DNA from 2 places in the Deinococcus fonticola genome. Region 1 is predicted to be linked to the other one. Evidence: riboswitches for the same ligand, from Rfam matches in the RefSeq annotation. Region 1 holds a riboswitch; the other holds the start of a gene.
The links. Region 1 has a riboswitch for thiamine pyrophosphate ahead of thiC (phosphomethylpyrimidine synthase ThiC). Riboswitches for the same ligand answer to the same signal wherever they lie in the genome.
Positions count from the first base shown of each region.

Region 1 (11,210 bases):
CCAGGTAGGGCATGTCCTCGGGGGCCATGATCTTGGAGACGACGCCCTTGTTGCCGTGGCGGTTGGCGACCTTGTCACCCACCTGCAACTGGCGTTTCTGGGCCACGTACACGCGCACCATTTCACGCACGCCGGGCTTCAGGTCCACGCCTTCGTCGCCGCGGCGGAAGCGCACGGTCTTCACCACGATGCCGCCCTGACCGGACTGCACGCGCAGCGAGGTGTCCTTCACCTCGCGGGCCTTCTCACCGAAGATGCTTCTCAGCAGGCGTTCTTCGGGCGTGGGTTCGCTCTCGCCTTTGAAGCTGGTCTTGCCGACCAGAATATCGCCGGGCTTGACTTCCGCGCCCACGCGCACGATGCCGTCCTCGTCGAGGTCGCGCAGCGCGGCCTCAGACAGACCGGGGATGTCGCGGGTGATCTTTTCCGGCCCCAGCTTGGTGTCACGGGCCTCGATCTCGTCTTTCTCGATGTGGACGCTGGTGTAGAAGTCCTGGCGCACCAGGCCCTCGTTGATGCAGATGGCGTCCTCGAAGTTGAAGCCGTCGAAGGGCATGATGGCGATGGTGATGTTGTGCCCCAGCGCCAGGCGGCCAAAGTCGCTGGCAGGGCCGTCGGCGATGACCTGACCGGCCTTGACTTCATCCCCGGTCTTGACGATCGGGTGCTGGTCGAGGTTGGTGCCCTGGTTGCTGCGGGTGAAGCGCACCAGCTCGAAGGTGCGGACGTTGCCCTTGTTCAGGTTCACGTCGGGCGCGTCCTCGGTCAGGGTGATCTGGATGGCGCGGGCGTCCACGTACGTCACGCGGCCATTCACGTCGCTGACCACGCTGGTGCCGGAGTCGGTCACCACGCGGCGCTCGACGCCGGTGCCCACGGCGGGGCTGTCGGCGCGCACCAGCGGCACGGCCTGCGACTGCATGTTCGATCCCATCAGCGCGCGGTTGGCGTCGTCGTGCTCCAGGAACGGAATCAGAGAAGTGTTGATCGAGACGATCTGCTTCGGGCTGACGTCCATGTACTCGACTTCTTCCGGGTGGTACAGCAGCGGGTCACCCTTGCGGCGGGCCAGGACGCGCTCCTCACCGAAAGTGTTGTCGTCGTTCAGCGGGCTGTTGGCCTGGGCGATGGTGTAACGGTCTTCGATATCGGCCGTCATGTACTCGACGTTCTCGGAGACCACGCCATTTTCCACCTTGCGGTACGGCGCCATGATGAAGCCCAGGTCGTTCACCTTGGAGTAACTGGCCAGCGAGGAAATCAGACCGATGTTCGCGCCTTCCGGCGTCTCGATGGGGCAGATGCGCCCGTAGTGGGTACGGTGCACGTCGCGCACGTCGAAACCGGCGCGTTCACGGGTCAGGCCGCCCGGCCCCAGCGCGGAGATACGGCGTTTATGGCGCAGATCCGACAGTGGGTTGGTCTGATCCTTGAACTGCGAGAGCTGCGAGCGTCCGAAGAACTCACGCATGGCCGCCACGATCGGGCGGTTGTTCACCAGTTTGGTGGGGGTCGCGGCGTCGGGGTTGCCCAGCAGCATGCGCTCACGCACACCACGCGCCATGCGGCCCATGCCCACGCGCAGCTGGTCGGCCAGCAGTTCGCCCACGGTGCGCACGCGGCGGTTGCCGAGGTGGTCGATGTCGTCCTCATTAAATTGATTGTCAGAACCAACAGCGGCGACATTGTCCAAAAGTCGGTACACGCTATTTACAACACGTTCTTTATAGATTTGTCTGTTGCTTTGAAATTCCGATTTAGACATTGTTGCCTGACCCCCATCACTAAGGGTCTTGACGAAGCCTTCGTACCAGCTATCAAACGCCTTTTCTAGCTTTTCCTTAATATTATTTGAGGCTATGTATTTTCTTAAGGCATCATCGGTCGTTCTAGCTGATTCGCCGCCTTTGACGGCAGCCTGTAAATCACTAATCAGATTTGCAATGGACTTCTCTGAGGAAAGAACTTCTCGCGTAATCCAAAAATCAAAGGATGCACTGATTGCGCTGTCAACCTTAGCCCCATAAGATGCATCTTGGTTGGTAAGACCTAAAAGATATCTGATTGTTGTAATTAAGCCTTCGTCGTAAAAGCGCCCATTGATATAGGTTAGTAATGTCCTGGCATCTGACTCAACGCCCAGCTTGCGGTTCATCTTGAAGCGGCCCGGCTCGCCCAGATCGTAGCGGCGCGGGTCGGCCAGCAGGCCGTACAGGTACTGAATGGCCTTGTCACGCTTCGGGGGGTCGCCGGGGCGCAGCACCGTGAACAGGCGCAGCAGGGCCTCGTCGGCGCCCATGCCCGCGCTCTTGTCCTCGGGCAGCTCGGCGCCTTCGGGCTCGAACTCGGTGAACAGCGCGCGCAGGCTGGCGTCGTCGTAACCCAGCACGCGCAGCAGCATCGCCACCGGGAACTTGCGCTTGTTGACCTTCATTTCCAGGATGCCGCCCGCGAACTCCAGTTCGATCCAGGGACCGCGCTTGGGCATCGGGATAATCGCGGCGGTGTACAGCTTCTTGATGCCCTTGTAGGAGCTGGTGAAGTACACGCCGGGGCTGCGGTGAATCTGCGAGATCACCACGCGGTCGGCCCCGTTGATCACGAAGCTGCCGTCCTCGGTCATCAGCGGCAGGTCGCCCAAGAACACCTGGTCTTCCTTGATCAGGCCGCTGTCCTTATGAATCAGTTGCAGTTTGGCGTACATCGGCGCCTGGTAGGTCAGGTCCTTCTCGCGGCACTCCTCGGGGCTGTAGGGCGGCTCGCCCAGGCGGTACTCCAGGTAGTCCAGCACCAGGCCCGTGCTGCGGCCTTTTTCGGTCTCGTCGATGGGAAACACTTCACGGAAGGCACTTTCCAGACCGACATTGTCCCGCTGATCCGGGGCCCGGTCGGCCTGAAGGAACGCCCGGAAGGAGTTCACCTGCACTTCCGTCAGCTCTGGAAGATTGATGACTTCCTTGATTTCGCCGAATCGCTCGATACGGGGGGGAGTTTTCTGCGTCATGCACACCTCTGAGAAAAAAGAACACCGCCAGGAAACGGCAAAAACAGGCACGCGGCAAACCTTTCCGCGTCCCACACCAAAAAAACTACTTGTGGAATCCGTTAATCAATGAACTCCTGCATGACCCATCATGGTCAGCCAAACTTCAGTATACGCGCTGATGTAAAAACGGTCAAATAAGCAAGCGCCCTGGGTACACCTTCGCCTTGATCCTCATGCTAAAGCCGGATGCCCTGGTGACAAGGGGCCCTTAAATTCAGGACATGAACCTGAGGCAATGGCTGCTGACTGCGCTGATGACGCTTGGCCTGGCGCAGGCAAAGGGGGGGCCGCACGTGACCTCCTCTCTCAATTGCCCGCTCAACAGCAGTCCGGCAAAATCCGTCGATTGCCGCTGGCAAGTCCCGGCGGGAACAGTGCGGGTGGTAGGTGATTCCCCTCGTTACGACATCATTCTCAGCGCCCATACGCAGGCCGGAAAGCTGCGCTGGCAGGAAAAGAAGGTGAGCATCATTTTCGGCATTCAATTGCTGGATGGCGTGCTGGTGATCGACACCAACAGTAATGGGGCCGGAACCATGATCTCGTCCTCGACCGCCCTGATCTCACCGAAGCTGAACCCACCTGTCTGGATCTGGGGCTCGTTCATCATCAGCCGCCCGTCTGGTCACCTGGCCCTGTTCACGCAGGAGGACGTGATTCGTCCCGAGGACGATGCCGGCCTGTCCTTTCAGCGTGTGACGTTGACACCGGAGATCAGGGTTGACCCCATTCACTTCGACCAGCCCAGTCGCCCCAGCTGCGGCGCAGCGCACGGCGGGTGGGAGGCCTTCGGGCAACCGAAATTCACGCAGCGTTATGTTTACGTCATGCGGCAGGACAGCTGCGGGTACTTCATGACGCGCTTCGACTGGGTGACACCGGACGCGAGACCGCTCAGTGACGCCGTCTCCGTGACAAAGTAGCCCCCACGCTGCGCCCGCTGACTTCTATTTTTTCCAGCGGGTGATTCCTGCGGGTTGCCTGACTTGCTGCGGCGTCCAGGCTTTCGCTTGACCCGCTTGCTTTCGGGTGGCACACTGCGGTCACGTCAACAGGGGTGCTTTCCGCGCAGTGCGGAGGGCTGAGAGGGCCAGCGGGCCTAACCCTAGAACCTGAACTGGGTAACACCAGCGGAGGAAGATTGACGTGAGCGGACTTCCTGCATGCCTGCATGGGCCGCCCTCCTCCGGAATGTTTTCAGGGGGAGGGCTTTTTTATTGAATGAACAAGCGAAGCGGGTGCAGCCGGGAAAAGGCCACTCCCTCGATGTTTTTTGATCTGAACCGACGTTGAATCTACTTCCGGCGTGCCGTTTGAGCTGCGGCCCGTGTCCTTGCTTCTCTGCCTGTTGTGCCCCTGGAGGCCCCCTATGTCCCTGAACCCCGAGATCCTGTCCACCACGCCCTTTCCCGGCAGCGAGAAACGCTTCCTGACCGGAGAACTTCATCCTGATGTGCGCGTGCCCGTGCGCGCCATCCGCCAGACGCCGACGGTCGAGGCGTGGAGCGGCGTGACCCGCAGCACCCCGAACCCGGACCTGCTCGTGCCGGACACCAGCGGCCCGTACACCGACCCTACCGTGCAGATCGACCTGGAACGCGGCCTGAGCGTCGCCCGGCCCTGGCTGGCGCACGACCCGCGCCTGGAGGTCACGCCCCGCTTCGCGGCCCAGGCCGACCTGGACGGCCCGCTGCCGTTCCCGGCGGTGCCCGCCCCCCGCCGTGCCAGATCGGGGCAGGCATTCACGCAGATGCAGCGTGCCCGCGCGGGCGAGATCACGCCCGAGATGGAATTCGTGGCCCTGCGCGAGACCCTGCGCCAGCACGCCAGCTTCGACCTGACGCAGCAGCATCCCGGCGAGGCCTTCGGCGCGGTCATCCCCCGCGAGATCACCCCAGAATTCGTGCGCGCGGAGGTCGCCCGCGGCCGGGCCGTGATTCCCGCGAACGTGAACCACCCGGAACTCGAACCCACGGTCATCGGCCGGAACTTTCGCGTGAAGGTCAACGCGAACCTCGGCACCAGCATCGTGACCAGCAGCATCGAGGAGGAGGTCGAGAAGATGGTCTGGGCCGCCCGCTGGGGCGCGGACACCGTCATGGATCTCTCCACGGGCCGCTTCATTCACCAGACCCGCGAGTGGATCCTGCGCAACAGCCCCGTGCCCATCGGCACCGTGCCCATCTACCAGGCGCTGGAGAAGGTCGGTGGGAAGCCCGAGGAGCTTACCTGGGACCTGTACCGCGACACGCTGATCGAGCAGGCCGAGCAGGGCGTGGACTACTTCACCATTCACGCCGGGGTGCGCCTCGCCCACGTTCCGCTGACCGCCCGCCGCCGCACCGGGATCGTGTCGCGCGGCGGCAGCATCCTGGCGAAATGGTGCCTGGCGCACCACCGGGAGAACTTCCTGTACACGCACTTCCGCGAGATCTGCGAGATCATGGCCGCGTACGACATCACCTTCAGCCTCGGGGACGGCCTGCGCCCCGGCAGCATCGAGGACGCCAACGACGCCGCGCAGTTCGCGGAACTGGACACCCTGGGCGAACTCACCACGGTCGCGTGGGAGCACGGCGTGCAGACCATGATCGAGGGGCCGGGGCACGTGCCCATGCAGCTCATCCGCGAGAACATGACCCGCCAGCTCGACGTGTGCAAAGAAGCGCCCTTCTACACCCTGGGGCCGCTCACCACCGACATCGCTCCCGGCTACGACCACATCACGTCCGCCATCGGCGCCGCGCAGATCGCGTGGTACGGCACGGCCATGCTCTGCTACGTCACGCCCAAGGAACACCTCGGCCTGCCCGGCAAGAACGACGTGCGCGAGGGTCTCATGGCGTACAAGATCGCCGCGCACGCCGCCGACCTCGCCAAGGGCTACCCCGGAGCGCAGGCCCGCGACAACGCGCTCAGCAAGGCCCGCTTCGAATTCCGCTGGCAGGACCAGTTCAACCTTTCACTCGACCCGGAACGCGCCCGCGCCCTGCACGACGAAACCCTGCCCGCCGAAGCCGCCAAGACCGCGCACTTCTGCTCCATGTGCGGCCCGCACTTCTGCTCCATGAAACTCAGCCAGGACATCCGCGCCGCCGACGTGCTGGCCGGCATGGAGGCCAAGGCCCGCGAGTTCCGCGAGTCGGGCGGCGAACTGTACACCGACGCGGTGGGCGCCGATGACTGAGGAAAAATTGCCGGAAACATCGCAGATGGTTTCCCGAGCAGCGCGAGCCGCAACCAAAGGGTTCGGCGGAATGGATGGACATTCGGGCGTTGTTCCCGGATGTGCAGGAATGCAGGCGAATCCTACGCGGCCCCTGGGCGTGCTGTACCTCGTCGCCACGCCCAGGGCCGGGCAGCCGGAACCAGAATTCCTGGCCCGCGTGGAGGCCGCGCTGGACGGCGGCGTGGACACGCTGCAACTCCGCTGCAAGGACTGGGAAGCCGCCCCGTACATTGCCCTGGGCGAGAAGGTGCGGGAGCTCGCGCACGCCCGGAACGTGCCCTTCTTCATCAACGACCGCGTGGACGTCGCCGCAGCGGCCGGCGCGGACGGCGTTCACCTGGGCCAGAACGACCTGCCCGTGCGGTGGGCACGCGACCTCGCGCCGCAGCTGCGCGTCGGGCGCAGCACCCACCGCCCCGAGGACGCCGAGGCGGCGCTGCGTGAGGCTCCCGCGTACTTCGCCGCCGGTCCCGTGCACGCCACGCCCACCAAACCCGGCCGCGCCCCGGCTGGTCTGGAGTACCTGCGGCACGTCGCCGCGCTGACCCCTCCGCTGCCCTGGTACGCCATCGGCGGGATCGACCTGCACACCCTTGATGCTGTCCTGGATGCCGGAGCCACCCGCGTGGCCGTCGTCCGCGCCGTGCTCGACGCCCCTGACCCCGCGCAGGCCGCCAGTCAACTCAGGGAAAAACTCGGACGAGTCCAGCTCACGGAACAGGCCGCCACCCTGCACGTCAACGGCGCGCCCCACCCGCACACGCCCGGCCTGACCCTGCACGCCCTGCTGCGCGAGCTGAATATTTCCCGTGAGCGCGTCGCGATTGCCGTCAACGACGACTTCCACCCCGGCGGGCAGGCACCCGATCAACGGTTGGAAGCCGGAGACAATGTGGAAATCGTGCGTGTCATCGGCGGGGGGTAAAGAGAGCACCTCTCTGCTGCGCCGCTTTTCGAGAACGGGAAAAACAGTGCCCCAAGGCTACGCTTCCTTTTTAAGGGGAGCTGACCCGAAGGGCCGGAGGGGTCGCACCGAGCATCAATTCCCATCTTTTCAATCTTTCTGGAGTTCTTATGTCTGATTCTTTGCTGCTGGGTGGCCGTTCGTTTTCGTCGCGCCTGTTCGTAGGAACCGGGAAGTACCGCGATTTCACGGTGATGCGTGAAGCGCTGCTGGCGTCCGGAACCGAGCTGGTCACGGTGGCAATTCGCCGGGTGGAATTGAAGGCGGCGGGCCATGACGGCCTGCTGGACGCGCTGGATCTGGATCGCTACGCGCTGTTGCCGAACACGGCGGGGTGCCGCACGGCGCAGGAGGCGGTGCGCGTGGCGAAGCTGGCGCGGGCGGCGACGGGCGTGGACTGGGTCAAGCTGGAGGTCATTCCCGACGCGAAATACCTGCTGCCTGACCCGGTGGGCACCCTTCAGGCCGCCGAGATGCTGGTGGGGGAGGGGTTCACGGTGCTGCCTTACGTGCAGCCGGACGGCGTGCTGGCGCGGGCGCTGGAGGCAGTGGGCTGCGCGGCGGTGATGCCGCTGGCCAGCCCCATCGGTTCCGGGCGGGGAATTCGCACGGCGGAGCTGCTGCGCACAGTACTGGACGGCGCGGGTGTGCCGGTGGTTATAGATGCCGGGCTGGGCGTGCCCAGCGACGCGGCGCAGGCGATGGAACTTGGCGCGGACGCCGCACTCCTGAACACGGCCATTGCCGAGGCGCGTGACCCGGTGGCGATGGCCCACGCTTTTGCGCTGGGCGTGCAGGCAGGACGTCTGGCGTGGCAGGCCGGTCGTATGGCCCAGCGCGAGGCGGCCAGCCCCAGCAGCCCGCCCGCCGGCGCGGTACGCCTGCCGGAAGTGGAATTGCCCGTATGAACCCCGGCCCCTCCCGTGAGGCCGAGGTGGTGGTCGTGGGCGGCGGCCTGATCGGTGCGTGCGTGGCTTTCACGCTGCGGCAGGCCGGCTACGCGGTGACCGTGCTCGACGCCGACCTGCCGGGCGCTGCCTGGCGGGCCGGGGCGGGCCTGCTCAGCCCGGACGCCGAGGGCCTGACCCCCGGGACGCCACTGGGGGTCTGCGCCGCCGAGAGCCTGCGGCAGTGGCCGGATTTCGCGCGGCAACTGGAGGGTGCCAGCGGCCAGAGCGTCCATTACCGCGAGGGGGTTCGGCGCCGGCAGCCGGACGGCACCTGGGCGGTGACGCCGGGCGAGGCGCAGCTTCACCCGCCGAGCGTGGTTCGGGCGGCCCGGCAGGGCCTGCCGCTACACCCTGAGCGCGTACTGCACGTCCAGTCGCGCGCCGGGCGCGTGCTGCTGAACACCGACCAGGGCACCTGGCACGCGCGGGCCGTGGTGCTGGCGGCCGGGGCCTGGAGCGCCGCCTTCGGCCTGCCCGTCACCCCGGTGCAGGGACAGGCCCTGCTGCTCGCGCTGGACGGTTCGGCAGATGCCGCCGCGTACGCCGGACGCCGGCGGGGCAGCGGCGCGCGGGCCTACACCCTGACCCGCCCGGACGGCGTGTACGTGGGCGCGACCGTTCGCCACAGCGCCAGCGTGCAACCTGACCCCCAGGCCCGGCGCTGGTTGCTGGCGGCGGCCGGCCGTTTCGGTCTGGACGGTGCTTCGGGGGCATCCACCCTGGTCGGCCTGCGCCCCGGCACCCCGGATAGCCGTCCTATCGTGGCTCCGCACCCCGCCCATGCGGGGGTCGTCGTGGCAACGGGGCACGGGCGGCATGGGGCGCTGCTGGCTCCCTGGACGGCGCGCCGCGTCCTGGGCCTGGTGGAGCGGGCGCTCGCTGGTTCGGCCCGGCCGACCAGAGGAAGCATGCCTGTGGCGCAGGGTGCCCGGTGAGCGCCCTGCCGGTGGCCCTGACCATCGCCGGCTCGGATTCCGGTGGCGGGGCCGGGCTTCAGGCCGACCTGAAGGTGTTCGAGGCGCACGGCGTCTTCGGCACGTCCGCCGTGACGCTGGTGACCGCGCAGAACACGCTGGGCGTGCATGGGGTTCACCCGCTGCCCCCGGAACTGGTGCGTGCCCAGATCCGGGCCGTGCTGGACGACTTTCCTGTGGGGGCGGTCAAAACGGGGGCGCTGGGCACCCCGGCCATCGTGGCGGCCGTGGCGGCGGAATTGCGCGGGCGAAACCTGCCGCTGATCGTCGATCCCGTCCTGCTGGCCAAGAGCGGGGACGCCCTGCTGGACGCGCAGGCCCTGCACACGCTGGTCACGGAACTGTTGCCGCTCGCCACCCTCGTTACGCCGAACCTGCCGGAATGGGACGCGCTGCAGCAGGCGGGCGCACCGGACACCCTGCCGCTGCTGCTCAAGGGGGGGCACGGGGCAGGGGAGACGGTCACGGATGAACTCCGCACGCCCGGGCATTCCCTGACTTTCAGGGCGCCGCGCCTGCACACACGGCACACGCACGGCACGGGTTGCACCCTCTCGGCGGCGATCACCGCGAATCTTACGCGGGGCCACCTGCTGCCGGAAGCCGTCACTGCTGCGTTCGCCTACCTGCAACGCGCCCTGCACGCCGCGCCTGGCCTGGGGGCGGGACACGGGCCGCTGGGGTTCCGGGTGGAAAGTGCGGCGACACCGGGAGGCTGAATTTCGGGGGGCTGAATCTCGGAGGGCTGAATCTCGGGGGGCTGCGCGCCGCTGGGTGTTCTGGTGGCGGTGCGTATTCTGGTGCCGTTGCGCGGCGGGCTTTTGCCGCAGAATTGAGCGACGCTTATGCCGCATCCTTTCCGCGCCTACTCGCCCGCCGACTTCGGGTTTCCGCTGCCCGAGGGCCACCGTTTTCCGTATTACAAGTACGCGGGCGTGCGGGATCGGCTGGCGGGCCTGCTGCCGATTCTGGACACGCCGCAGTTGACCTGGGCGGACGCCACCCTGGCACACGATCCCCTGTGGCTGCGGCGCTGGCGCAGGGGGGAGGTGGACGCCCGTGAGCAGCGCGAATTCGGGCTGCCCTGGTCGCCGGAGGTGGTGACGCGGGCCCTGCGCGCAGCGGGCGGTTCGCTGGCGGCCCTGCACGACGCGCTGGCTGTCGGCTGGGGCGCGAATCTGGCCGGCGGCACCCACCACGCTTTTCTTGACCGGGCGGCGGGCTTCTGCCTGGTCAACGACGCGGCCATCCTGACCCGTGTGGCGCTGCGGGACGGGCTGGCGCAGCGTGTGGCCGTCATTGACCTGGACGTTCACCAGGGTGACGGCACCGCCAGCCTCCTGACACCGGAAATGGCCTCTGGGCGGGCTTTCACACTCAGCATTCACGGCGCCCGCAACTACCCCTTCCGCAAGGAGACCAGTTCGCTGGACATCGGCCTGGGTGACGGTGTTGGGAATGCCGAGTACCTGCGGACACTGCGCGCGGAGGCCCTGCCTGCCCTGGACGCCTTCCGGCCCGACCTGCTGCTGTACCTGGCGGGCGCGGACGTGCTGGCCGGAGACCGTTTCGGGCGCTTTGCCCTGACGCTGGACGGCGTTCACGAGCGTAACCGGGCGGTGCTGGCCTGGGCCAGGGACGCCGGCGTGCCGGTGGTGACCATGATGGCCGGCGGGTACAACCGCGATCACGCCCTGACCGTGGAGGCGCACGCCAGCGTAGTGCTGGACGCGCTGGACATCATGAGTTGAGTGATTTACGCCAGGTCGGATGGTACTGACCCGGTATGCTCGTCTGTATGGACGGCCTTCTGAATGCGGAATTCACTTATTACCTGTTTCAGGTGATGCGGGTGGTAGTGATCGCCAGTTTCATTCACGCGCTGGTCACGAAGCAGGAACTGTACTGGCTTTTCATGCTGGGGTTCGCGGTGTTTTTCGGTGGGATCATCAGTACGATTTTCGCGCTGGTGTACGCCTTCACGGTGTTCCTGCCGTGGCTGCGCGGGCGCGGACGCGTGGCGGGACAGGCCGCAAGGCGCGGTGTG
Region 1 is NZ_SMMH01000002.1:67,665-78,874, forward strand. Features, by position in the region: gene rpoB (DNA-directed RNA polymerase subunit beta) at 1-3,004, opposite strand, end outside; gene E5Z01_RS01690 (hypothetical protein) at 3,268-3,969, shown strand; TPP riboswitch at 4,090-4,203, shown strand; gene thiC (phosphomethylpyrimidine synthase ThiC) at 4,416-6,233, shown strand; gene thiE (thiamine phosphate synthase) at 6,343-7,200, shown strand; gene E5Z01_RS01705 (thiazole synthase) at 7,350-8,147, shown strand; gene E5Z01_RS01710 (FAD-dependent oxidoreductase) at 8,144-9,124, shown strand; gene E5Z01_RS01715 (hydroxymethylpyrimidine/phosphomethylpyrimidine kinase family protein) at 9,121-9,882, shown strand; gene E5Z01_RS01720 (histone deacetylase family protein) at 10,009-10,914, shown strand; gene E5Z01_RS01725 (hypothetical protein) at 10,962-11,210, shown strand, end outside.

Region 2 (11,210 bases), on a different contig from region 1:
CCCCCAACTTCACCTACGGCATCGGCACCACGCCCACCCTCATCGACGAGGAGAAAACCGAGGCCCAGGGCGGGAATTTCGTGCCCGATTACGTGCCGCTGCTGAAGTGAGTGGGAAGGAGTCGTTGGGGAAAAAAGCTGGGGCATGACGCCCGGAAATCAATCCACCTGCTCGACGAAGAATTGAGCGTCGAGCAGGTGGTTTTTCAGGGCTTGCGGTAGCCACGGCAGGGCGTCTGCGGGAATGTTCTCCGGGTCGAACCAGCCCAGCTCCGAGGTGTTCTCCAGTGGCTGCGGCTCACCGTCCCATTCTCGCACCAGGAAGAAGAAATTCACCCCCTCGGCGCGGCCGTGCAGCCCCTCCACGTCGTACCTGTTCACGCCGATATGCCGCAAATCGGCAGGGTTCACATGTAGCCCTGTCTCCTCGCGCAGTTCACGCGCCGCCGCGTCGGCCACTTTCTCCCGGGTTTCCACCGCGCCGCCCGGCAGGTTCCACCACCCGCTGGCAAAGCGCGTACTCTCACGTCGCCCCAGCAGAATGCGACCTGCCCCATCCTGAACGATGACCCAGACGATTAAATCCACAGCCATGCGCTTATTAGAGCATTTGACAAAAGAACGCAGTGCTTTTGGCCGAGCAAATCGAGTCAATTCAGACGAGCAGAACCGAGAATGGAGCGCTCTGGGGTGTCCTTCCTCAGAGCGCATAATTCGCAGAACTGCTCTAAACGCCAGGAGCACAAAAGAAAACCGGGACGCTCAGGCTTTCAGAGCTTGAACACGCCGCGTTGCTGTGGGTGAACCAGTTCCGTGTACTCCGGGTGCCTGCGAATGTACCCGGCAATGAAAGGGCACATGGGAATCACCCGCTTGCCCTCGGTCTTCACGTTATCCAGGGCGAATTTCGCCAGTTGACTGCCCAGGCCTTCCCCTTCGTGGCCTTGCTCGATTTCGGTGTGCGGCAGCATGACCGCGTCGCCGACAGGGCGGAATTCCGCAAAACCCACCACCTGCCCGCCTTGCAGGATTTCGTAACGGCTTTTCTCGTCGTTTTTCCTGAGTTCAGTCATGCTTGCTCCTCACGCAGTGTTGAGTTTCTGGCCGCCTTCGGCCTGGAAGCCGTTGCGGTGCGTGCCATCACAGAAAGGCTTGTTGCTGCTGCCGCCGCAACGGCACAGGGCCGCGCGGGTGTCCTTGACCTCACCGCCGGGCGTGGCTGAGTCAGGTGCGGCAATGGTCAGGTCACCCCGCAGGAACAGCGGGCCGTTCTCGCGCGCCTCCACGCTGGTGGGTTCGGGTGACTCGGCGGGGCCGTTCTTCAATTCGTAATGCAGGGCGCCCGTGGGGCAACGGCGCACCACCCCGGCAATCTGCTCGGCTGGCGCAGCGTCCGCCCTGATCCACGGTTTTGCCTTCGGGTTGAACACTTGCGGCAGACCACGCACACACGCGGCAAAGTGAATGCAGCGCCCAGCGTCGTAGTAGACGGTGATGTCGTCGTCCGTGTACGCCTTGCCCCAGTGTGACTTCGGGTCAGTCATGCCGTAGTGTAAACCCCATATAAACCCGGTCATGCCACACAAAATGGAAGGCCTCGGGGAGGCATCAACCTCAGGTGAATTCCCGGCTGGCCCACAGGCCCGTGACCAGCATCAGGGCGGTCAGGGCCAGGTGCAGCAGCAGGGGGGCGTGCCAGCCGTGGGTGAGGTCGTGAACCGCGCCGAACAGCACGGGGCCCGTGGCCGCGAACAGGTAACCGCAGCCCTGCGCCACCGCGGACAGGTTGGGGGCTTCGGCGGCGCTCCTGGCACGGTGCGCGATCAGGTACAGCGCCAGCGGAAAGGCGCTGCCCGAGCCGATGCCCAGCAGCAAGGCCCACACCAGCGGGGGAGCACCCGGCGCGAGCAGCAGGCCCAGCAAGCCGGCCGCCACGCAGGCGCTCAGGGCCACGACCAGCGGGCGCACGCTGGGCAACCTGGACGCCAGAATCGGCACGTACAGGCTGAACGGCAACTGCACGATGTTGCCCACCGATAGCAGCAACCCGGCCTGGGTGCTGCTGAGGCCCTGATCGACCAGCAGGCGGGGCAACCAGGTCATCCAGATGAAGAACACCATGCTCTGCGCGCCCATGAACGCCGTGACCGGCAGGGTGGCCGGGTTGTGCCAGATGCTGACGCCCGCAGCGGTTTGTAAGCCCGACCGCTCCGGGCGACCGCGTACCGCGGGCCACCACGCCGCCGCGCCCAGCACGGCCAGCAGCACCCAGAACCCCAGCGCCGCCCGCCACGATCCCTGAAAGGCGTTTCGCAGCGGCACCGAGGCCGCCGACGCGATGGCCGCCCCGCCCACCACCGCCGTGGTGTACAGGCCCGTCATCAGCCCCAGCCGTTCCGGAAAATCGCGGCGCAGCAGGCTGGGCAGCAGCACGTTCACCACTGCAATGCCCGACCCGACCAGCACCGTGCCCACCAGAATCCACGCGAAACTCGGCCCGGTTCGCAGCAGGGCGCCGGTACCAATGACTGCCAGGCACCCCAGGATGACCGCCTCGGCACTGCGCGAACGCACGAACAGCGGGGCCAGCAGCGCGAAGGCGCCCCAGCACAGCAGCGGAACGGACATCAACAGACTGACCGTCGCCGCGTTCACGCCCAGCTCGGTCTGAATCTGCGCCAGCAGCGGCTCGAACGCCGCGATCACCGGACGCAGGTTAAGCGCCACCAGCAGCACGCCCGTGATCAGCAGCAGGGGAGTGGCGCGGTTGCGGGGCGTCACCACCTCGCCCAGCTACAAATCGACATACGCTCAGGGTAAGCGATTTCACGCGCCCAGACGTGGGTTATCTAAATTCAGCGTTCTGCTGGGCCGAACAGCGCAGGTGAACTTCAGGGCCTTGCCACGGGCCGGGGAGGACGTTCCCCCTGACCGCCAGCTTGAGCACCGTCGAATTCTGGCGGTGTCAAAGGCCCGGGACGGTCTGGTCGGGTCGCCTCCAGCCCTGATGGGAGCGAGCGGCTGCGCCACGACCGTCCTGGCCTCCGCCCCTGAATTGTCAGCCCAGCCGGACACACGCTGACACCCTCTGGTATCCTTCCCATTGCGTCACCTGGGGTGCCTTCTGCAACAAGGGGGCTGAGACCATACCCAAGGAACCTGAACCGGGTTATTCCGGCGGAGGGAGCGTGACCGGGCTGTAAAACGAGTGCCCACACCTCTTTCCTCTCGTGACGCGAGGGGGATTTTTTATGCGTAAACTGCTGTTTTCGGCCCTGCTGATGCTGGGCGTGGCAAGTGCCCAGACGACAAATGCCCAGACGACGAATGCTCAGACGACCCTGACGGTGATCACCCACGACAGTTTCGACGTGGACAAGAAACTGGTGGCGCAGTTTGAGAAGGCGAACAACGCGAAGGTGCGCTTCGTGAAGGGCGGCGATGCCGGGGAACTCCTGAACCGCCTGGTGCTGACGCGCCGCGCTCCGCTGGCCGACGTGGTGTACGGGCTGGACAACAGCCTGCTGGGCCGGGCGAAGCAGATGAACCTGCTCACCGCGTACCAGTCTCCGAACCTGAGCAAAGTGCCGGCCGCCTACCGTCTGGACGAGGCGGGGGCGCTGAACACCGTGGATTACGGCTTCGTGGCCCTGAATTACGACCGGGCGGCCCTGGCCAAAACGGGCCTGCCCCTGCCGAAAACGCTGGATGACCTGAAGAAACCCGAGTACGCGAAACTGACGGTGGTGCAGAGCCCCGCCACCAGCAGTCCCGGTCTGGCGTTCCTGCTGGCGACCGTCAATCACTACGGAGAGGCTGGCGCCTGGTCGTGGTGGCGCGAGGCGCGGGCGAACGGCATGAAGGTCACGCGCGGCTGGAGTGACGCCTATTACAAGGACTTCAGCAGAAACGGCGGCAAGTACCCCATCGTCCTGAGTTACGCCAGCAGCCCCGCCGCCGAGGTGTTCTACGCCGACGGCTACAACCCCGCGAAACTGCCGGCGCAGGCTCCCACCGCCAACCTGTTCCTGCCCGGCAGCACCTGGCTGCAACTGGAAGGCGTGGGCATCCTGCGGGGCGCCAGGCAGCCCGCCCTGGCCCGCAAGTTCGTGGATTTCATGCTCGGCAGCGCCGTGCAGGCCGACATTCCCACCCGCATGTGGATTTACCCAGCGGTGAAGGGCACGAAACTCGACCCGGTGTTCAAGTTCGCCGACGAACCCAGACTCTCCGAGGTGAAGCCGGGCCTGACGAGCAACCCGCAGCGCCTGGTCGACGCCTGGGTAAGTCACGTCCTGCGCGCCCGCTGAACCGAAGTGAAGAAGATGGGGCAGTTCTCCTGCCTCATCTTTTCGTCTGCTGTCCGGCTGTGACGTGCTCCGACCAATCCAGCTCCTTGCCTTCCGGAGCTTCTGAAAGGGGGGCGACGTACACCTTGGTGGTGGAGCTTGTTACACCGTGCTGATGAAGGAGACAGAAGGGCCTGGCTCAGGAGCCGCTGCATCGAATGTCCACTTGAACCTGATCCAGAAAGTAACTTCTTTTCCTATTAAGCTGGGAGAGAAGTCCCGCCTCACCTGCGTGCCCGTCCTTCTCGTCCTGTGGAGGTTCGTATGCCCACCCGTCAACGTGTCCAGTGGCTGGCCCTGTTTCCCCTTCCTCTGCTCCTGAGTGCCTGCATGTATATGAGTGGCCCGGCCACCATGCAGGGGCACTCCAGCATGCAGGCGTCCACCATGCAAGCACAGGGCAGCCCGTCTGCCGCGCCGCCACCCACGGCACCGGCAGCGGGTGGCAATCCGCTCGCGTTGAAGTTCGGGCCTCCTGACGCGGCGCGGGGCAAGGCCCTGCACGAGGGCGCTTGCCAGCAGTGCCACGGGGCGGGCGGCGTGAGTACGAAGGCGGACGTTCCCGGGCTGGCCGGGCAGATCACGCCCTACCTGCACCTGCAACTGGCGGCCTTCCGGGCGAAACTGCGGCCCAGCGCGGTGATGCAGGGCGTGGCGGCCAGACTGTCCGATCAGGACATCGCCGACCTGGCGGCGTACTACACGCCGCTGCAACCCGGCCCGGCCTGGAAGGCCGACGCGGACGCCCGCGCCCGGGGCGAGAAACTGTTCCTGAGTGGCGACGCTGGGCGCAACGTGGTGGCCTGCCAGGTGTGCCACGGCGCAGACGGGCGCGGCGTCAGCGACAACGAGGTCGCCAGCGTCACCAACCTCTCGCCCGGGTACGGCCTGAACATCCTGCACGAATTCCGTGACGCGCCCAGTTTTGGCGGCATCGTCGCGCCCGAAGCCATGCGCATTGTCCTGAAACCCCTTTCTGACGGCGACCTGAAGGACCTGGCGGCTTACCTCAGCAGCATGCGCTGACGCCCAGGCTGTTAGGCTGGTTGCTCCGCCCCCTGCCTGAAGCTGCTGTGGGGGCGGTTTTCTTGTGTGGCAGGCGCGGGGGCCAGTCGGCGGGTGACCTCCCGTGGACGCTGGGCCATCCGTCTTCTTTCGGCAAATGCGCTAGATTTTTTGTACCAGATTCAAAAAATTTGCCCTGTTCGCACAAGGAGACGGCCTTGACCCAGCTCGATACCCTGACTGACCCGCAGCGCCGCACGCTGGCCGCCCTGATGGACACCTTTCTGCCCGCCTTGAACCGCCGCGACGATCCGCACGGGTTCTACGCCCACTCGGCCCGGACGCTGGGCGTGCCGGCCGCCGCCGAGGGCGTGATTGCCGACCTGCCCGCCAGCGACCGCGCGGGCCTGCTGGAACTGCTGGACAAATTGCGCTTCGTTCAAAAGCTGGAGCGCACGCCCCTGAAAGTGCGCGAAGGTGTCCTACGCCTGCTGTCGCGCGACCCCCGCGCTGCCCGTGGCCTGGAGGCGCTGCGTCAATTGACGCTGATGCTGGGCTACGCGCAGGTGGGCGAGGACGGCCTGAACCCCACCTGGAAGCAGTTCGCCTACGCCGGCCCGACCTTCCAGGGCGCACAGACCCAGCGGGATTTGACCGTCACCGTGCCGCAAGCCGGGCAGGACATGCACGCGGACGTGGTGGTGATCGGTTCCGGCGCGGGCGGGGGGGTCATCGCCGGCGAACTGGCCGGGCAGGGCCTGAAGGTGGTGGTGCTGGACAGGGGCCGCCACTTTGCGGATGCCGAACTGGGCCAGTCCGAACTGTGGGCCTACCGCAACATCTACTGGCACGGCGGCTTCACCACCACCGCCGACGGCAACGTGTCGCTGATCGCCGGTCAGGCGGTGGGGGGCGGCACCGTGGGCAACTGGATGAACTGCGTCCCGACGCCCGCCGAGGTGCGCCAGGAATGGGCGGGGGCCGGCCTGAGCGGGCTGAACACCCCGGAATTCGAGGGCGACCTGCGGGCGGTGATGCGGCGGATTCAGGCGAACAACGACTGCAGCGAATCGAACGGCACGCACCAGCGCCTGATCGAGGGTTCGCTGCGCCTCGGGTACAGCTTCAAGCGCGCTTACCGCAACGCCGACCCGCGCCTGCACGACCCGCAGCACGCCGGGCACTGCGGGTTCGGGGACGCCACCGGCAGCAAGCAGAGCACCGCCAAAACGTACCTGAAAGACGCCCAGCAGCGCGGAGCCGTCATTGTCGAGGGCGTGAAGGCCGAACGCATCCTGACCCAGGAAGGCGTGGCCAGTGGCGTTCTGGTCGGGGGGCACGCTGCTGGCGAGTCTTCTGCCGACCGCACCCCGCTGTCCTTCACGGTACACGCGCCGCAGGTGGTGGTGGCCTGCGGCGCGTTGGAGACCCCCGCCCTGCTGCTGCGCTCGGGGCTGGGCGGGCCGGCGGTGGGGCAGCACCTGCACCTGCACCCATGCGGGGCGCTGGCTGGCCTGTTCGACCACGATCAGCGGGGCTGGTGGGGAGCCACGCAGGGCACCATCATGGACGAGTTTCAGGGCCGCGCGGGCGGGTACGGGTTTCTGGTGGAAACCATTCAGTACACCACCGGCCTCTACGCGGTGGCGGCCCCGTGGTTCAACGCCGCCGACCATAAGGAACGCATGGCGCAGCAGGCGAACGCCGTAAGCCTCATTCACCTGACGCGCGACCGGGGGGCCGGGCAGGTCACGCTGGGTGAAAACGGCGAGCCGGTCATCACCTACAGCGTCACCGATCCGGTCGATGTCGACAATTACTGGTTGGGTCAGGCGACGGTGGCCCGTATCCTGGAGGCGGCGGGGGCGCACACCATCTATCCCCTGACCGACCGGGCTGAACCGTGGCGGCGCGGCGAAGACCTGGAAGCCGCCATCGGCGAGTGGCGCACCCTGAACATCGGGCAGGGCGGGCACCCGGTTTTCAGCGCCCACCAGATGGGCAGTGCCCGCCTGGGCCGCGACCCGCGCACCAGCGTGGCCGACCCCAGCGGCGAACTGCACGGCGTGCCGGGCGTATGGATCGGGGACACCAGCGCCTTTCCCTCGGCCAGCGGCGCCAACCCCATGTTGACGGTCATGGCACTGGCCCGGCGCACCTCACGCTTCATCGCGCAGCGGGCCAGCGCCGGGCGCCCGTCAGCTTGACGGCCCGCCGCTTTCTGAGGAAACGTCTCTTTGCTGCTGATGGGCGGCCCAGCGTTCACGCAGCGCCCCGAAGTTGCGTTCCAGCTTCGCCTCCAGCGTCACGTACTGCCCGGTGCGGCCGGTGGCGATCAGGTCGCCCAGTTCGCTGGTGGCGCTGATGGTGCAGGTCAGGCGGCGGCCCTCCACGCTTTCTACCGTCGCCACGTGCGTGACCCGCATGCCCGGCAATGCCGAGGCCAGGTGCTGCACCTCCACGAACGTGCCCACGCCTTCCTCGCCCTCTTCCCGAAAAGGCAGCAGCAGTTTGCGCCCGGCTTCCTCGAAGTGCCGGGCAAGCCAGTAAGTCGAGTACACCGGGTGGCCGGGGCCCTGCCCCAGTTCATGAAAATGGACGGTCATGTCGTCGGTGACCAGGATGTCCAGCGTCACGCTGTGGCCCTCAGGGATGGAATGCATCGACGCCCAGTCTAAGGGAAGCCAGTCTAAGGGAAGCCAGTCTAAGGGAAGCCAGTGTAAGGGAAGAGTCCAAGAGAAGGCCGCGCTTTATGGGGGGTGCGTGAGGGGCCGGTGGGGGGAATTGGGCGGCGGGGCATATACGCCAAATGGCGGACATTGTATATTCACGCTGCTCACTACACGAACCGGTGCACGGCCAGCTCATTGGCCCGTGACATCCGGATTCATCCATAGGAGAAATAAGGATATGAAGAAACTGCTCGTTCTCAGTTCCCTGCTGTTCGCCGGTGCCGCCCTGGCCGCCACGCCCGCCGACACTTACGTCATTCAGTCGGCCGGGGACATCCCCACCCTCGACCCCGAGTCTGCTTACGACACGGCCTCCTCCGGCATTATTGCCAACCTGTACGAGACCCTGGTGTCCTACCCCGGGGCCAGCCTCACCAAGCTGGAGCCCCGCCTGGCGACCAAGTGGAGCATCACCAACAACGGCAAGACCTACACCTTCGACCTGCGCAAGAACGTCAAGTTCCACAACGGCGACACCTTCACCTGCGCCGACGCCGAGTACACTTTCCGCCGCAACCTGGTGATCAACGGCGGCGAGTCGGGCCAGTGGTTCCTGAGCGAAGGCCTGCTGGGCACCCCCAGCAACGGTAAGGACGACAAGAGCGTCACCTGGGCCAAGATCAGCAATGCCGTGAAGTGCAACGCTGCCGGCCAGCTGGTGTTCACGCTGCCCAAGGTCGACCCGGCCTTCCTGGCCAAGCTGGCCTTCCCCGGCCAGGCCATCGTCAGCAAGGAGTACACCACCAAACTGAACGACTGGAGCGGCACCGAGAAGGACTGGCAGTCCTGGGCCGGCAAGGAAATGCAGGGCAGCGACCTGAGCAAGAAGCCCAACGGCACCGGCCCCTACCGCATGGTGCGCCAGGATGCCAATACCATGCTGTTCACCGCGTTCGACGGCTACTGGGGCAAGAAACCCAGCATCAAGAACGTGATCCGCCAGAAGGTGCCCGAACTGGCTGCCCGCCAGCAGGCGCTGCTGCGCGGCGACGCCGACCGCATCGAGGGAGCCAGCCGCACCGTCGACGAAGCCCAGATCAAGGGCAAGCCCGGCATCACCTGGGTCGACGACCTGCCCAACACCTCCGCGCCCGCCATCTTCATGAACTGGAACATCAAGGGCAAGGACTACATCGGCAGCGGCAAGCTGGACGGTAAGGGCATCCCCGCTAACTTCTTCACCGACGTGAACGTGCGCCGCGCCTTCAGCTACGCCTTCAACTACGACCAGTTCGCCCAGGACGTCTACAAGGGCAAAGCCACCCAGCGCACCATGGCCCTGCCCGACAGCTTCCCCGGTTACAACGCCAAGGTCAAGAAGTACGAATTCGACCCCAAGAAAGCCGCCGAAGCCTTCAAGAAGGCCTGGGGCGGCGACGTGTGGAAAAACGGCTTCGTGCTGAACGCCGCCTACCGCGCCAACACCCCCACCTCGCAGATCGCGCTGGAAATCCTGAAGAAGAACGTCGAAGCGATCAACCCCAAGTTCAAGATCAACATCCAGCCCAAGCAGTGGAGCGACCTGCTCAAGGAACGCAACGCGGGCGAACTGCCCATGCTGTTTATCGGCTGGGCACCCGACTACGCCGACCCGGACAACTTCATCAACACCTTCTACGGCAGCAGCGGCTTCTACGCTTCGGGCTCGGCCATCAAGGACGCCCAGATCGACGCCTGGAACGAGCAGGCCCGCACCAGCGTGAACGCCACCATCCGCAACAACCTGTACACCAAGATCGGTAACCGCGCCTATGACCAGGCGCTGTACATTCTGATGCCGGCGCCTGTGGCCTGGATCTTCTACAGTGACCGCCTTAGCGGTGAAGGCCTGACCAAGGCCACCTATAACCCCATGACCGACCTGGAGTGGAGCGGCCTCACGAAGAAGTAAGCCTTAAGAAAGTCTGAGGCTTTAAAAGGCCAGGGCTTCACGACGTAAACTGACGTTTGTCCGCTCAGCGGGCGGGATATTCCGCAATGGGATTGTCCCCCCGCTGAACCCTTGCAAAACCCCATAAAAAGAGAGTGAAATTGAAACCGACATGCTGAATTTCGTAATTCGACGACTGGCGCAGATCCCGCTGGTCATGCTCGTGTTGTCGTTGATCGTCATCGGCCTCACCCAGCTGCTGACGCCCGAGCAACGCGCCGCCCCTTACATCCGCAGTGAGCAGCAGGCCACGCGCATGGAAGCCATCATCAACCAGTACGGCCTGCGTGACCCCTTTCCGCAGCAGTACGCCCGCTGGGCCAGCAGTACCCTGAAGGGCGACCTGGGCTTTAGCCGCGCCAGCGGCAAGGACGTGAACGAGACCATCAAGGAGCGTCTGCCCGCCACCGTGGAACTGACCCTGGTGACCGCCATTCCCATCCTGCTGTTCGGCATCTGGATGGGCACCCTGGCCGCTCTACATAAAGACAGGTTTTTGGATCAACTGATCCGGGTGTTCGTGACCATCGGTTACAGCGTCCCCACCTTCGTGCTGGGGATCGTGCTGCTGGCGGTGTTCTACGCCTACCTGGGCTGGGCACCGGGGCCAGGCCGGCTGGAAACCATGAACGAATTCCTGGTGGGCGACTATGATCTGGGCGGCGCCAAACGCATCACCGGGATGCTCAGCCTGGACGCGGCCCTGCACGGCGAATGGAAAATCACCTTCGACGTGCTGCGCCACATGATGCTGCCGGCCTTGACCCTCATTACGGTACTGAGTGCCAGCATCGTCCTGGTCATGCGCAACAACATGCTGGAAGTTCTGAACAGCGATTACGTGCGCACTGCCCGCGCCAAGGGCCTGGCCGAGCGCATCGTGAACAGAAAACACGCCCGCCGCAACGCCCTGCTGCCCATCGTGACCCAGGGCGGCCTGCTGGTGATCGGCCTGCTGGGCGGTTCCATCATTACCGAGACCATCTTCGCTTACCCCGGCATCGGGCAGTGGTTCGTGCAGTCCGCGCAGCAACTCGACCTGGCCGGCGTGATGGGGTTCACCCTGCTTTCCGCCCTTCTCGTTGTGGTCATGAGTACCGTCGTGGACATCCTGTACGGTCTGGTCGACCCGCGCGTGAGGTTCGACTGATGACCACTGCCCAAAAGCCCGTTTCGCTGCCCAAAGCCGACCGCT
Region 2 is NZ_SMMH01000005.1:43,395-54,604, reverse strand. Features, by position in the region: gene E5Z01_RS04510 (hypothetical protein) at 1-110, shown strand, start outside; gene E5Z01_RS04505 (NUDIX domain-containing protein) at 159-593, opposite strand; gene E5Z01_RS04495 (GNAT family N-acetyltransferase) at 770-1,072, opposite strand; gene E5Z01_RS04490 ((4Fe-4S)-binding protein) at 1,082-1,543, opposite strand; gene E5Z01_RS04485 (CynX/NimT family MFS transporter) at 1,614-2,780, opposite strand; TPP riboswitch at 3,103-3,203, shown strand; gene E5Z01_RS04480 (thiamine ABC transporter substrate-binding protein) at 3,251-4,309, shown strand; gene E5Z01_RS04475 (c-type cytochrome) at 4,613-5,374, shown strand; gene E5Z01_RS04470 (GMC family oxidoreductase) at 5,572-7,560, shown strand; gene E5Z01_RS04465 (thioesterase family protein) at 7,552-8,016, opposite strand; gene E5Z01_RS04460 (ABC transporter substrate-binding protein) at 8,264-9,976, shown strand; gene E5Z01_RS04455 (ABC transporter permease) at 10,128-11,165, shown strand; gene E5Z01_RS04450 (ABC transporter permease) at 11,165-11,210, shown strand, end outside.
Region 2: another riboswitch for thiamine pyrophosphate. It lies ahead of E5Z01_RS04480 (thiamine ABC transporter substrate-binding protein); the one in region 1 lies ahead of thiC (phosphomethylpyrimidine synthase ThiC).